DNA from 2 places in the Microbacterium bandirmense genome. Region 2 is predicted to be linked to the other one. Evidence: riboswitches for the same ligand, from Rfam matches in the RefSeq annotation. Region 2 holds a riboswitch; the other holds the start of a gene.
What was found. Region 2 has a riboswitch for thiamine pyrophosphate ahead of thiM (hydroxyethylthiazole kinase). Riboswitches for the same ligand answer to the same signal wherever they lie in the genome.

Region 1: linked by a shared signal. The riboswitch ahead of WDU99_RS06210 (ECF transporter S component) and the one ahead of thiM (hydroxyethylthiazole kinase) in region 2 are both predicted to bind thiamine pyrophosphate.

The regions. Positions count from the first base shown of each region.
Region 1 covers NZ_JBBDGM010000004.1:146,166-151,695, forward strand. Annotated here, with positions in the region: gene WDU99_RS06195 (aminoglycoside 3'-phosphotransferase) at 1-644, shown strand, start outside; gene WDU99_RS06200 (energy-coupling factor transporter transmembrane component T family protein) at 689-1,477, opposite strand; gene WDU99_RS06205 (ABC transporter ATP-binding protein) at 1,474-2,946, opposite strand; gene WDU99_RS06210 (ECF transporter S component) at 2,955-3,593, opposite strand; TPP riboswitch at 3,586-3,695, opposite strand; gene WDU99_RS06215 (D-alanyl-D-alanine carboxypeptidase family protein) at 3,746-5,530, shown strand, end outside.
Region 2 covers NZ_JBBDGM010000006.1:11,440-16,969, reverse strand. Annotated here, with positions in the region: gene WDU99_RS08135 (pyridoxine/pyridoxamine 5'-phosphate oxidase) at 1-567, shown strand, start outside; gene WDU99_RS08130 (NAD-dependent epimerase/dehydratase family protein) at 701-1,666, shown strand; TPP riboswitch at 1,694-1,787, shown strand; gene thiM (hydroxyethylthiazole kinase) at 1,779-2,621, shown strand; gene WDU99_RS08120 (bifunctional hydroxymethylpyrimidine kinase/phosphomethylpyrimidine kinase) at 2,618-4,744, shown strand; gene argC (N-acetyl-gamma-glutamyl-phosphate reductase) at 5,008-5,530, shown strand, end outside.

The DNA of each region.
Region 1 (5,530 bases), on a different contig from region 2:
GCGGACTCACGTTCCGTGCCACGCCGGATGCCGGAGCGCCGTTCTTCATCAAGTGCGGCCCGCGTCACGCCGAGTCGAACCTGCGCGACGAGGCCGAACGTATGACGTGGGCTCGACGGTGGATCACCGTGCCGCGCGTTCTCGCGCAAGGTGAGGATGCCGAGCACGAATGGCTGGTCACTGCGGCGATCGATGGCGCGAGTGCCGTCGCTCCGCAGTGGGAGGCCCGGCCGGAGCTCGCCGTGCGTGCGGTCGGTGAGGGTCTGCGTGCGCTGCACGAGGGTCTGCCTGTCACGGAGTGCCCCTGGGAGTGGAGCGTGACCTCGCGCATCGAGAACGCCGAGCGCCGCGGCATCCGCGTTCCCGAGCGCTTCCGCACCCCGCCGCCGATCGACCGCCTCGTGGTCTCGCACGCCGACGCCTGCTGCCCGAACACGCTGCTCGATGCGGACGGACGCTGGATCGCGCACGTCGACCTCGGCCTCATGGGCACCGCGGACCGCTGGGCGGATCTCGCCGTGGCATCCATGAGCACCGAGTGGAACTACGGCCCCGGCTGGGAGGACGCGCTCATCGAGGCCTACGGCCTCACGCCCGACCGCGAGCGCCTCGCCTACTACCGCGAGCTCTGGAACGCCACCTGAGCCGCCGGCCGGGGCCGAGCCCCGTCACCGCGGCCCGCGCCCCGTCACCCGGGTCCGAGGATGAAGTTCCACGTACCCGTCGCGACAGCGGCGGCGATAGCGGATGCTGAGATCACCGCACCGATGAGCAGCAGCATCCACTCCTGCCCCCCGAAGCGCGCGGGGCGCGCCCACGCACGCCGGGTGCTCGCTCCGAAGCCGCGCGCCTCCATCGCGGTCGACAGCTTCGCACCGCGGCGGATCGAGAGCACCAGCAGTGCGAAGGCCATGCCGAGGAAGCGGCGGATCCGTCCGCGGTCGGCGACTCCGCGCGCACGGCGGGCCAGCTCGAGCGCACGCCAGTCGTCGACGAACAGCCCCACCATGCGCAGGCCCGCCAGCGCGCCGAGCACGAACCGCGCCGGCAGCCGCCAGGTCTGCGCGAGTCCGTCGGCGAGGTCGGTCGGATCGACGGTGATGAACAGCACCACCGAGGGCAGGGCGATCGCCAGCACCCGCAGCGTGGTGGCCCCGGCGAGCGCCAGCGACCCGTCGCTGATGTGCACCAGGAACCACTCGAAGTACACGGTGCCGCTCGCCTCGCCGTACAGCGCGATCGTCACACCGGTGAGGGGTGCCGCCAGCCACACCGGCCAGGTGCGCACCCAGAACTCCCGCCAGCCGATGCCGGCGAACAGGAACAGCACGCACTCCAGAGCGAGGGCGACGGCGGCCGAGACCATGTCGAGGGTGAGGATCAGCGGCACCGCGATCAGTGCACTGGCCCCCAGCTTCGCCACCGGATTGATGCGGGCCATGGCGCCGGTGCGCGCCCGCGTCTCGAGCAGCGTCACGACCGCGCCACCAGCGTGAGCTGCTCGGCGTGCAGAGCTGTGACCACATCGAGGTCGTGCGTGACCGTCACCAGTGCCGAGCCGGCATTCCGCAGATCGGCGAGCATCGCGATCAGCTCCTGCCAGGTGCGGGCGTCCTGACCGAAGGTCGGCTCGTCGAGCACGAGCACACGCGGGCGGGTCGCGAGCGCCGCGGCGACGGTCAATCGCCGCTTCTCGCCGCCGGAGAGCGTGTACGGGTTGGCCTTCGCGAGCCGGTCGAGCCGCAGTCTCTGCAGCAGCTCGTCGGTGCGGTCAGCGATCTCGGCCTCGGGCAGTCCCAGCGAGCGTGGGCCGATCGCGAGCTCGCCCTGCACCGTCGACGCCAGCAGCTGATGCTCGGGCTCCTGGAACACCGTGCCGATGCGGGTCAGCAGCTGCCGCGACGCCCACCGGATCGGGTACGGACCGGCGTCGCCCGCCAGGGCATCCGAGGCGATGAGATCGCCGCCCGCCGGCGGCAGCAGTCCCGCGAGGGTGAGGCCGAGCGTCGACTTGCCGACCCCGTTGGGTCCGGTGATCGCGAGCACCGACCCCGCCCGCACGTTCACGTCGATGCCCGCCGCGACCGTCGTGCCACGCACGCGGGCGACGGCGAGATCGCGGGCGCCGATCAGCACCTCCCCGGGTGGCGACGATGGCGGCGGCGGATACTGCGGTGCGCGCCCCGGCACCCAGACGCCAGCCCGCGCGAGCCGCTCGCCCTGCGCGGCGAGCACGGTGTCGGGATGCCCGTCGGCGATCACCCCGGCACCGCCGCCGTCGTCGCCGATCACGATGACCCGGTCGATCAGCGGCAGCCAGACGTCGAGCCTGTGCTCGACGACGATCAGCGTGGTGCGCTGCGCCGCCAGCATCCGCTCCACCGCCTCACGCACCTCGAGCACGCCATCTGGATCGAGGTTCGCGGTGGGTTCGTCGAGCAGCAGCAGCCCGGGCTGCATCGCCAGCGATCCCGCCAGCGCGAGACGCTGCTTCTGCCCGCCCGACAGCGCCTTCGTGGCCCGGTCACGCGGTACGTCGAGGCCCACCGCGTCGAGCGCCGCGTCGACACGACGCCAGATCTCGTCGCGCGGGATGCCGAGGTTCTCGCATCCGAACGCCACGTCGTCGCCGACCCGGGCGAGGATCACCTGCGAGTCGGGGTCCTGCAGCACGAGTCCGGTGCGGCCGCGTGCCGCGGCGGCGGGGATGCCGTCGATGAGCAGCTCGCCCTCGACCTCGCCTTCCTCATCACCGCCGAGCACACCGGCAAGGCCGTGCAGCAGCGTGGACTTGCCGGCACCCGAGGCGCCGAGCAGCAGAACCCGCTCACCGGGCTCGATGTGCAGCGACACGTCGCGCAGTGCCCACGCGAGGCGACTGGCATGCCGCCAGCCCCACCCGCGGGCCTCGACCGCTGCAGGTGCGATATCGCCCGCAGACGACATGGCCCTCCTCAGACCCGCGCCCGCACCTCGCGCCCCGAACCGAAGCGGTCGAGCGCCCCGGTCGACGCGAGCCCGCGGGCGAGCAGCCAGCCGAGCAGGCCGGCCAGCACGGCACCCGAGATCACGGTGCAGATCAGGTAGACGACGGTGAACGCCGCGCCCGATCCGGCGAACCACAGGAGCAGGTTGTTGACACCGCCGAACAGCGCAGCACCCGCACCGGCGAGCATCGCGACGGGCAGGGTCCACACCCGGTAGGCGAACAGCAGGAAGATCAGCTCGGCACCGAGCCCCTGCACGAGGCCCGCCTCGATCGTGAGGAAGCCACCCCACTGCGCGCCGGCGAGAGCCGAGACCACCGCGGCGATCGTCTCGACGTAGATCGCGGCGCCGACCTTGCGGATGATCAGACCGCCGAGCACGCCGGCGATCAGCCACGGGCCGTCGAGCAGCCCCTGCACTCCGGGCATCAGCGGCTCGAGCAGGGCCTTCGGCCCGAGGTAGCCGACGTTCCAGGCCAGGAACAGGAACCCGCAGGCGACGCCGAGAACACTGGCGACGACGATGTCGACGACGCGCCAGCGCCAGATCTCCGGCCGTCCCAGCCCCGTGCGGGTGGTGGTGGACGTGCGTGTGGACGTACTCATATGATCTCCTCCCTGCGCCGGCATGATCCGGATCAGGTTCGACGGTCGAAGCGCGGTTCGCTTCCTCTCAGCCCGGCTTGCCGGACTCCCGTGGTTGTGCCATCGATCATAGTCCGGTCAGCGGACATAGCGACGTTCGGTAGCGTGGACGGGTGACCACCTCCCCCGAGTCCACGCGCCCTGCCACGCGCCGTGAACTGCGCGAGCGCGCCCATGCGCAGGCAGAGACAGCCTTCCGCGGTCCGCTGCCGGCCTTCGGCGACTCACTGCGCGCCGCCGACGACGGCATCATCGACGATGCCCCTACCCCCGGAGACCCTGGCGAAGCACGTCCCCCGAGCGACCGTCTCGACGAAGTCGTCGACGACACGGACACTGCGGAACACCCCCTGGTTACCGGCTTCACCGACGGCTACCTCGATACTGTGCCTGTGGGTGTCGCCGATTCAGAGCCCGAGCCGCGCTTCTTCAGCGTGCCCGCAGACGGGCATCCGCATTCGATCGACGCCGACGCCGATCCGGATGCTGAGTTCGACGCACTGCTCGAGGAGGGCACTGCGACCCGCGAGGTCGCCGTGGTCGGCACATCGTCGCCCGCGCCCGAACCGCAGACCGAGTGGGCTGACGAGAAGCGTCCTCCCACGGCGCTCACCTGGATCGACACCACCGCGCTGACGCCCGAGTCGCTGCCCGAGTCGCGCACGTCGCCCGAGCTGTTCGCCGGCGCAAAGCTGGTGCCCGGCTGGCTGCGTCCGCGCGTGCTGATCCCGATCGGGATCGTCGCAGCTGTGTGCGGCTCGTATGTCGCCACGACGCTGCTGTGGCCGCTGAACGCCGTCGCCCCCGTGGCCGATACGGCGAAGGTCGAGATCGCACCCGCTCCGGTGGCCGCCGTCACATGGCCGGGCACCGGCAGTGCCGCGGTGACGGTCGAGGGCATCGCCCCGGTGGCCTCCACCACCGACCGCGACGAGATCGCCAGCATCTCCAAGGTCGCGAGTGTGCTGATGGTGCTCGACGAGCTGCCGCTCGAGCCGGGCGAACAGGGTCCCAGCTTCGAGTTCGACTACGGCGACACCGTCGATTATTGGCAGTACCGCAGCATGGACCAGTCGGCACTCGACGTTCCGGTGGGCGGCAGTCTGACCGAGTACCAGATGCTGCAGGGCGTGCTGCTGGGGTCGGCCAACAACTACATCGACCGGCTCTCCGACGAGCTGTGGGGATCGGACTGGGCGTTCGCGCAGGCATCCGAGAAGTGGCTGAGCGACCACGGCATCGACGGCATGGTGATCGAGTCGCCGTCCGGCTTCGACGAGGACAACATCGCCTCGCCGACGGCTGTGCTCGAGCTCGGCGAGCTCGCGATGAAGAACCCGGTGTTCGCCGAGATCGTCGGCACCCGCACGGCCGAGATCCCCGGCGCCGGTACCGTGACCAACACGAACGGCATGCTCGAGGACGCCGGCGTCGTCGGCATCAAGACCGGCACGCTCTCGCACTGGAACCTGCTCACCGCCAAGGATGTCCCGTCCGGCGACGGCACCGTGCGCCTGTACGCGGCCGTTCTCGGTCAGGACGACGACGAGGCGCGCTTGGCCGTCACCCGCCAGCTGTTCGCCGAGGTCGAGGCGTCGCTCGCCTCCCAACCGATCGCCGTGCCGAAGGGCACGGTCGTCGGGCACGTCTCGACCGAGTGGGGCGATCCGGTCGACGTGGTGTCGGATGCCGACGCGCAGGTCGTGCTGTGGAACGGCGCCACGGCGACCGCGAAGACGACCCTCGACCTGGGCGACGAAACCGAGGCCGGCGCGCAGATCGGCACGCTGATCGCAGAGGGTCCGCTCGGCACGGCTGAGACCTCGGTATCGCTCGCCGGAGAGATCACCCCGCCCAGTGCCTGGTGGCGCCTGACGCACCCGCTCGAGCTGCTCGGC
Region 2 (5,530 bases):
TTGAGATCCCTTCCGAGTCTCACCGGCACCGCACCCGCACTCGATCTGCACGCCCTGCCCGTCGACCCTGAGACGCTGTTCGGCGAGTGGCTCACGGATGCCGTCGACCGCGGCGTGCCCGAGGCCCACGCCATGACCCTCGCGACGGTCGATGCGGACGGCATGCCGGATGCCCGCACGCTGATCCTCAAAGAAGTGGGCGCTCATGGCTGGGCGTTCGCCGGGCACCGCGACTCCGCGAAGGGCGGACAGCTGCGACAGAATCCCGCCGCCGCACTGAGCTTCTGGTGGCAGCCGCTGATGCGCGCCGTGCGCGTGCGGGGACGCGTCGTGCCGGCATCCGAGACCGAGAGCGCAGCCGACCTCGCGGCGCGCTCCGCGGCCGCGCGCGCGGGCATCGCACCGGGGGAGTGGATGCTGTGGCGTGTCGTCCCCGAGCGCGTCGAGTTCTGGCAGGGCAGGGCCGACCGCAACCACGCGCGGATCGTCTACCGACGCGGAGCGCACGGTTGGACTCATCGGATGCTGCGCGCCGAGGCTGCGGCCGATCGGGAGGAAAGCGGGTGAGCGATCACCAGGTGACGACAGTCGGCGGGGACCCGACCGCGCCATGCCCTGGTAGCCGGGCGGGCGACGATCCGCCCCTCCGGTGTGAGCGGAACCGCTTGCACCCTCGCCGGGTGAACGGTGGCATGGAGGCATGACCCAGGTGCTCATGCTCGGCGGAACCGGATGGCTCTCGACGCGGATCGCGCAGCGGTGGCGGGACACCGGTGCCGAGGTGACCTGCCTGGCTCGTGGCGCCCGCCCGGCACCGGAGGGCACGCTGCTGCTGCGCGGCGACCGCGACGACCCGCACGTGTACGACGCGCTCGCACTGCGGGACTGGGACGAGGTCGTCGACATCTCGTCGCGCGCCGACCACGCGCGTGCCGCCGTCGCCGCGCTCGGCGACCGAGCCGCGCACTGGACGTACGTCTCATCGGTGTCGGTGTACGCCGACGAGATGACGATCGGCCTGGATGAGTCCGGGCCGCTGCACGAACCGGCCCAGGACGGCGAAGAGTACGAGTACGCCGCGCAGAAGGTCGCGGCCGAGCAGGCGGTGAGCGCCCTGGGCGAGCGTGCGTTCATCGTGCGTCCGGGACTGATCGTCGGCGACGGCGACCCGAGTGATCGGTTCGGCTACTGGGCGGCGGCGTTCGCGCGGGCAGGCGACGGTCCTGTGCTCACCCCCGTGCTCGCCGACCGGTACACGCAGGTGATCGACGTCGACGACCTCGCCGACTACATCGCCGCCGAGCCGCGCTCGGGCTTCGTGAACGCGATCGACGACCCGCGCCCGCTCGCGGAGGTCATCGACCTGTCCCGCAGCGCGGCGCAGCACAGCGGCGAGGTCGTCGCGGCCGACGACGACTGGCTCGAGGCACACGACGTGCAGTACTGGATGGGGGAGCGCTCGCTGCCGCTGTGGCTGCCGCACGACATGACCGGTTTCGCGCGCCACGACACCACCGCATACCGGGCATCCGGCGGTCGCGCCACGCCCCTCGAGCAGACGATCCGACGCGTGCTCGCCGACGAGCGTGCGCGCGGCCTCGATCGCGAGCGCCGTGCCGGGCTCCGCCGCGCAGACGAACTCGCCCTGCTCGCGCAGCTCACCTGATGCGCGCTGCGCTTCGCTAGACTCGCGGGCAGTGACACGGGGTGCCGCACGCGCGGCTGAGAACACACCCGTCGAACCTGATCTAGTTCGTACTAGCGAAGGGATGTCGCCCATGAGCGATCGTCTGCGTCCATCCACCCGTATCCCGGCAGTCGCCGGCGAGCTGCTGCAGGGGGTGCGCGGCACCCCGCCGCTGACCCACTGCATCACCAACGCCGTCGTCACCGGCTTCACCGCCAACGCGCTGCTCGCCGTCGGGGCCGCCCCGGCGATGGTCGACATCGTCGGCGAGGCCGGGATGTTCGCGCGCATCGCCTCCGGCCTGGTCGTGAACCTCGGCACCCCGACGCCCGAGCAGCGGGCCGCGATCCTCGAAGCCGTGCGGGGAGCGGACGCGGCCGGCACGCCGTGGGTGCTCGACCCCGTCGCCGTCGGCGCGCTGCCGGTGCGCACAGCACTGGCATCCGAACTGCTCGCGCACCGCCCCACGGCCGTGCGCGGCAACCCCAGCGAGATCCTCGCGCTGGCCGGCGACGGTGCGGGCGGCCGCGGCGTGGACGCGGTTGACACACCGGATGCCGCCGCGGACGCGGCGCGCAGCATCGCCGCCCGGACCGGTGCCGTCGTGGCCGTGTCCGGCCCCGTCGATCTGCTCACCGACGGCGAGCGGGTGATCCGCATCGCGAACGGCGACGCGCTGCTCACGCGCGTGACCGGCGGCGGCTGCGCGCTCGGTGCCGTTATGGCGGCCTTCCTCGGCGCCTCGCGTGCGAAGGACGTCGATGCGCTGGACGCCGTCGCTGCTGCCGCACTCGTGTACACGGTGGCCGCCGAGCGGGCCGCTGCCGTCGCGGGTGGCCCCGGAAGCTTCGCCGTCGCACTGCTCGACGCCCTCGACGCGGTCGGTGCGGACGACGTCGCCGCTCGAGCCCGCACCGATGAGGGGATGCTGTGAACCCCGAGCTGTGGATCCATCTCGTCACCGATCCGGAACTGTGCGGCGAGCGTGGAGTCGTCGAGACGGTGCGCCAGGCAGTCGCCGGCGGGGTGACCGTCGTGCAGCTGCGCGACAAGCACGCCGACGACGCGGCCGTCGTCGATCAGCTCGTGCAGCTGTCGCAGGTCATCGACGGGCGCGCCCTGCTCGTGGTCGACGATCGCGTCGACGCCGCCATCGCGGCCCGCCGACGCGGAGCCGCCGTGGACGGCGTGCACCTGGGACAGTCCGACATGCCGGTTGCCGAGGCCCGCCGGCGACTCGGACCGGATGCCGTCATCGGCCTCACCGCGAACACGCCGGCCCATCTGGCGGCGCTCCGCGAGCTTCCCGAGGGAACGGTCGATTACGTGGGCGTCGGCGTGATCCGGCCCACCAGCACCAAGGTCGATCATCCGCCCGCGCTCGGCGTCGACGGCTTCGGCGCGCTCGCCGCGGACAGCCCGGTGCCGGCGGTCGCCATCGGCGGGATCCGCATCGACGACGTCGCGCCGCTGCGCAAGGCGGGTGCGGCCGGCATCGCCGTGGTCTCGGCCATCTGCGCGGCGGAGGACGCCCGCAGCACCGCACAGGAGTTCCGTCGACACTGGACCGGCCGCGTCGCCCCGCGGGTGCTGAGCATAGCCGGCAGCGACCCCTCCGGGGGCGCGGGCATCCAAGCCGACCTGAAGGCGATCGCCGCGAACGGCGGATACGGCATGGCGGCCATCACCGCGCTGACCGCGCAGAACACGCGCGGCGTGCGAGAGGTGTACGTGCCGCCCGCCCCGTTCCTCCTGGCGCAGCTGGACGCGATCTCCGACGACATCCACATCGACGCCGTCAAGATCGGGATGCTGGCGGATGCCGAGGTCATCGATGTCGTCGACTCCTGGCTGGCGGCGCACCGACCCACCACGGTCGTGATCGATCCGGTCATGGTCGCCACCAGCGGCGACAGGCTGCTCGACCCGCGCGCCGAGTCCGCGCTGCGCAGCCTCGCACTTCGGGCCGACCTGCTCACGCCGAACCTCGACGAGCTCGCCGTGCTCGCCGGACGCGCGCTGGAGGGCTGGGATGACGCGCTGCGCGCGGCACAGGCGGTCGCCGCGGAATCCCATGCACTCGTGCTGGTGAAGGGCGGGCACCTCGCGGGCCCCGACGCCCCTGATGCGCTCGTCGATCGGGATGGCGGGATCACCGTCTTCCCCGGGGCGCGGATCGCCACGACGAGCACGCACGGCACGGGTTGCTCGCTCTCCGCGGCACTCGCGACCGTGCGCGCGACGGGCGTCGAATGGCCCGAAACGGTGGGGGCCGCCCGTGCCTGGCTGCGGGAATCGCTGCATGCCGCGGATTCCCTCGACGTCGGACGGGGGAGCGGTCCGATCAGTCACTTCGCCGGGCTGTGGCGACGCGGCGGACTGCAGATCAGGCCGACGGCCGACACCATCCGCGAGGAGTGGTGGGACGGCATCGCCGACATCCGCCGGGAAATAGACAGGCTGCCTTTCATCCGCGGACTCGCCGAGGGCACACTGGCGCGCGGACTGTTCCTGACCTATCTCGCCCAGGATGCGCTGTACCTGCGCGAGTACGCCCGAGTGCTCGCCGAAGCGGCCCGGCGCGCGCCCACCCCGGTCGAGCAGGCGTTCTGGGCGGACGCCGCGCAGGGCGCGATCGCCGGCGAGCTGGAACTGCACGCTTCGTGGCTCACCCCTGAGACCGGCATCTCGGCGGCGACCTTCGCGGCTTCGCCGAGCGCCGTCACGACGGCGTACCTCGATCATCTGCGCGCCGTGGCCTTCTCGGGCGACTACCCGACCCTGATCGCCGCCGTGCTGCCGTGCTTCTGGCTGTACACCGACCTCGGCGCGCGCCTGCATGCGGGCGAATTCGGCGCACAGGCGCTCGATGCCGCGCATCCGTTCGCCTCGTGGCTGGCGACGTACGCCGACCCCGCGTTCGCAGAGGCGACCGAGCGGGCGATCAGGTACGTCACCGAGGCCGCGGCCGGAGCCAATGACGGAACGCGCGAGCGCATGCGCCGCGCGTTCGAGGCGGCATCCGTGCACGAACGCGCATTCTTCGACCTGCGCTGAGTGGGCGCGTCGGGTGTCGATTTGCGGATGCCGACGGTGAGCCGATATCGTCACCGCATGCCTTCGGCTCCGCACCTCCGCCCGACGCGCACTCCGCGCGTCGCTCCGGTGCGCGTGCGTCGACGCCGCGGCGACCGCCGACTCTAGGCGACCCCGCCCCCTGCGCCGCTGCATCGGCACGGGGAGCCACCTTCGGTGGAATGCGGTGTCGCCGCCTCGGCCAGGCCCGTCATCGGGCGCACACCGACCGTTAAGGTAGAAGCATGACGCATACCGTCGCCGTCTCCGGCGCATCCGGCTACGCGGGGGGCGAGATCCTGCGGCTTCTCGCCGCACACCCCGACATCGAGATCCGCACCGTGACCGCGCACTCCAACGCCGGGCAGCGTCTTGTCGAGCACCAGCCGCACCTGCGCTCGCTGGCGCAACTCGAGTTGCAGCCGACGACACCCGAGCTTCTCTCCGGACACGACATCGTGTTCCTCGCGCTGCCGCACGGCCAATCGGGCCAGTACACCGATGCTCTCGGTGACACGCCGCTCGTGATCGACGCCGGGGCCGACCACCGGCTGACGTCTCCGGATGCCTGGGACGCGTTCTACGGCGGGCACTTCCACGAGCCGTGGGCCTATGGCGTGCCCGAGCTGATCGTCGGCGGCGTCAAGCAGCGGGAGAACCTGCGGGGCGCGCGCCGCATCGCCGCCCCCGGCTGCAACGCATCGACGGTCAGCCTCAGTCTCGCGCCCGGTGTCGCGGCCGGGGTCATCGACCCTTCCGACATCGTCA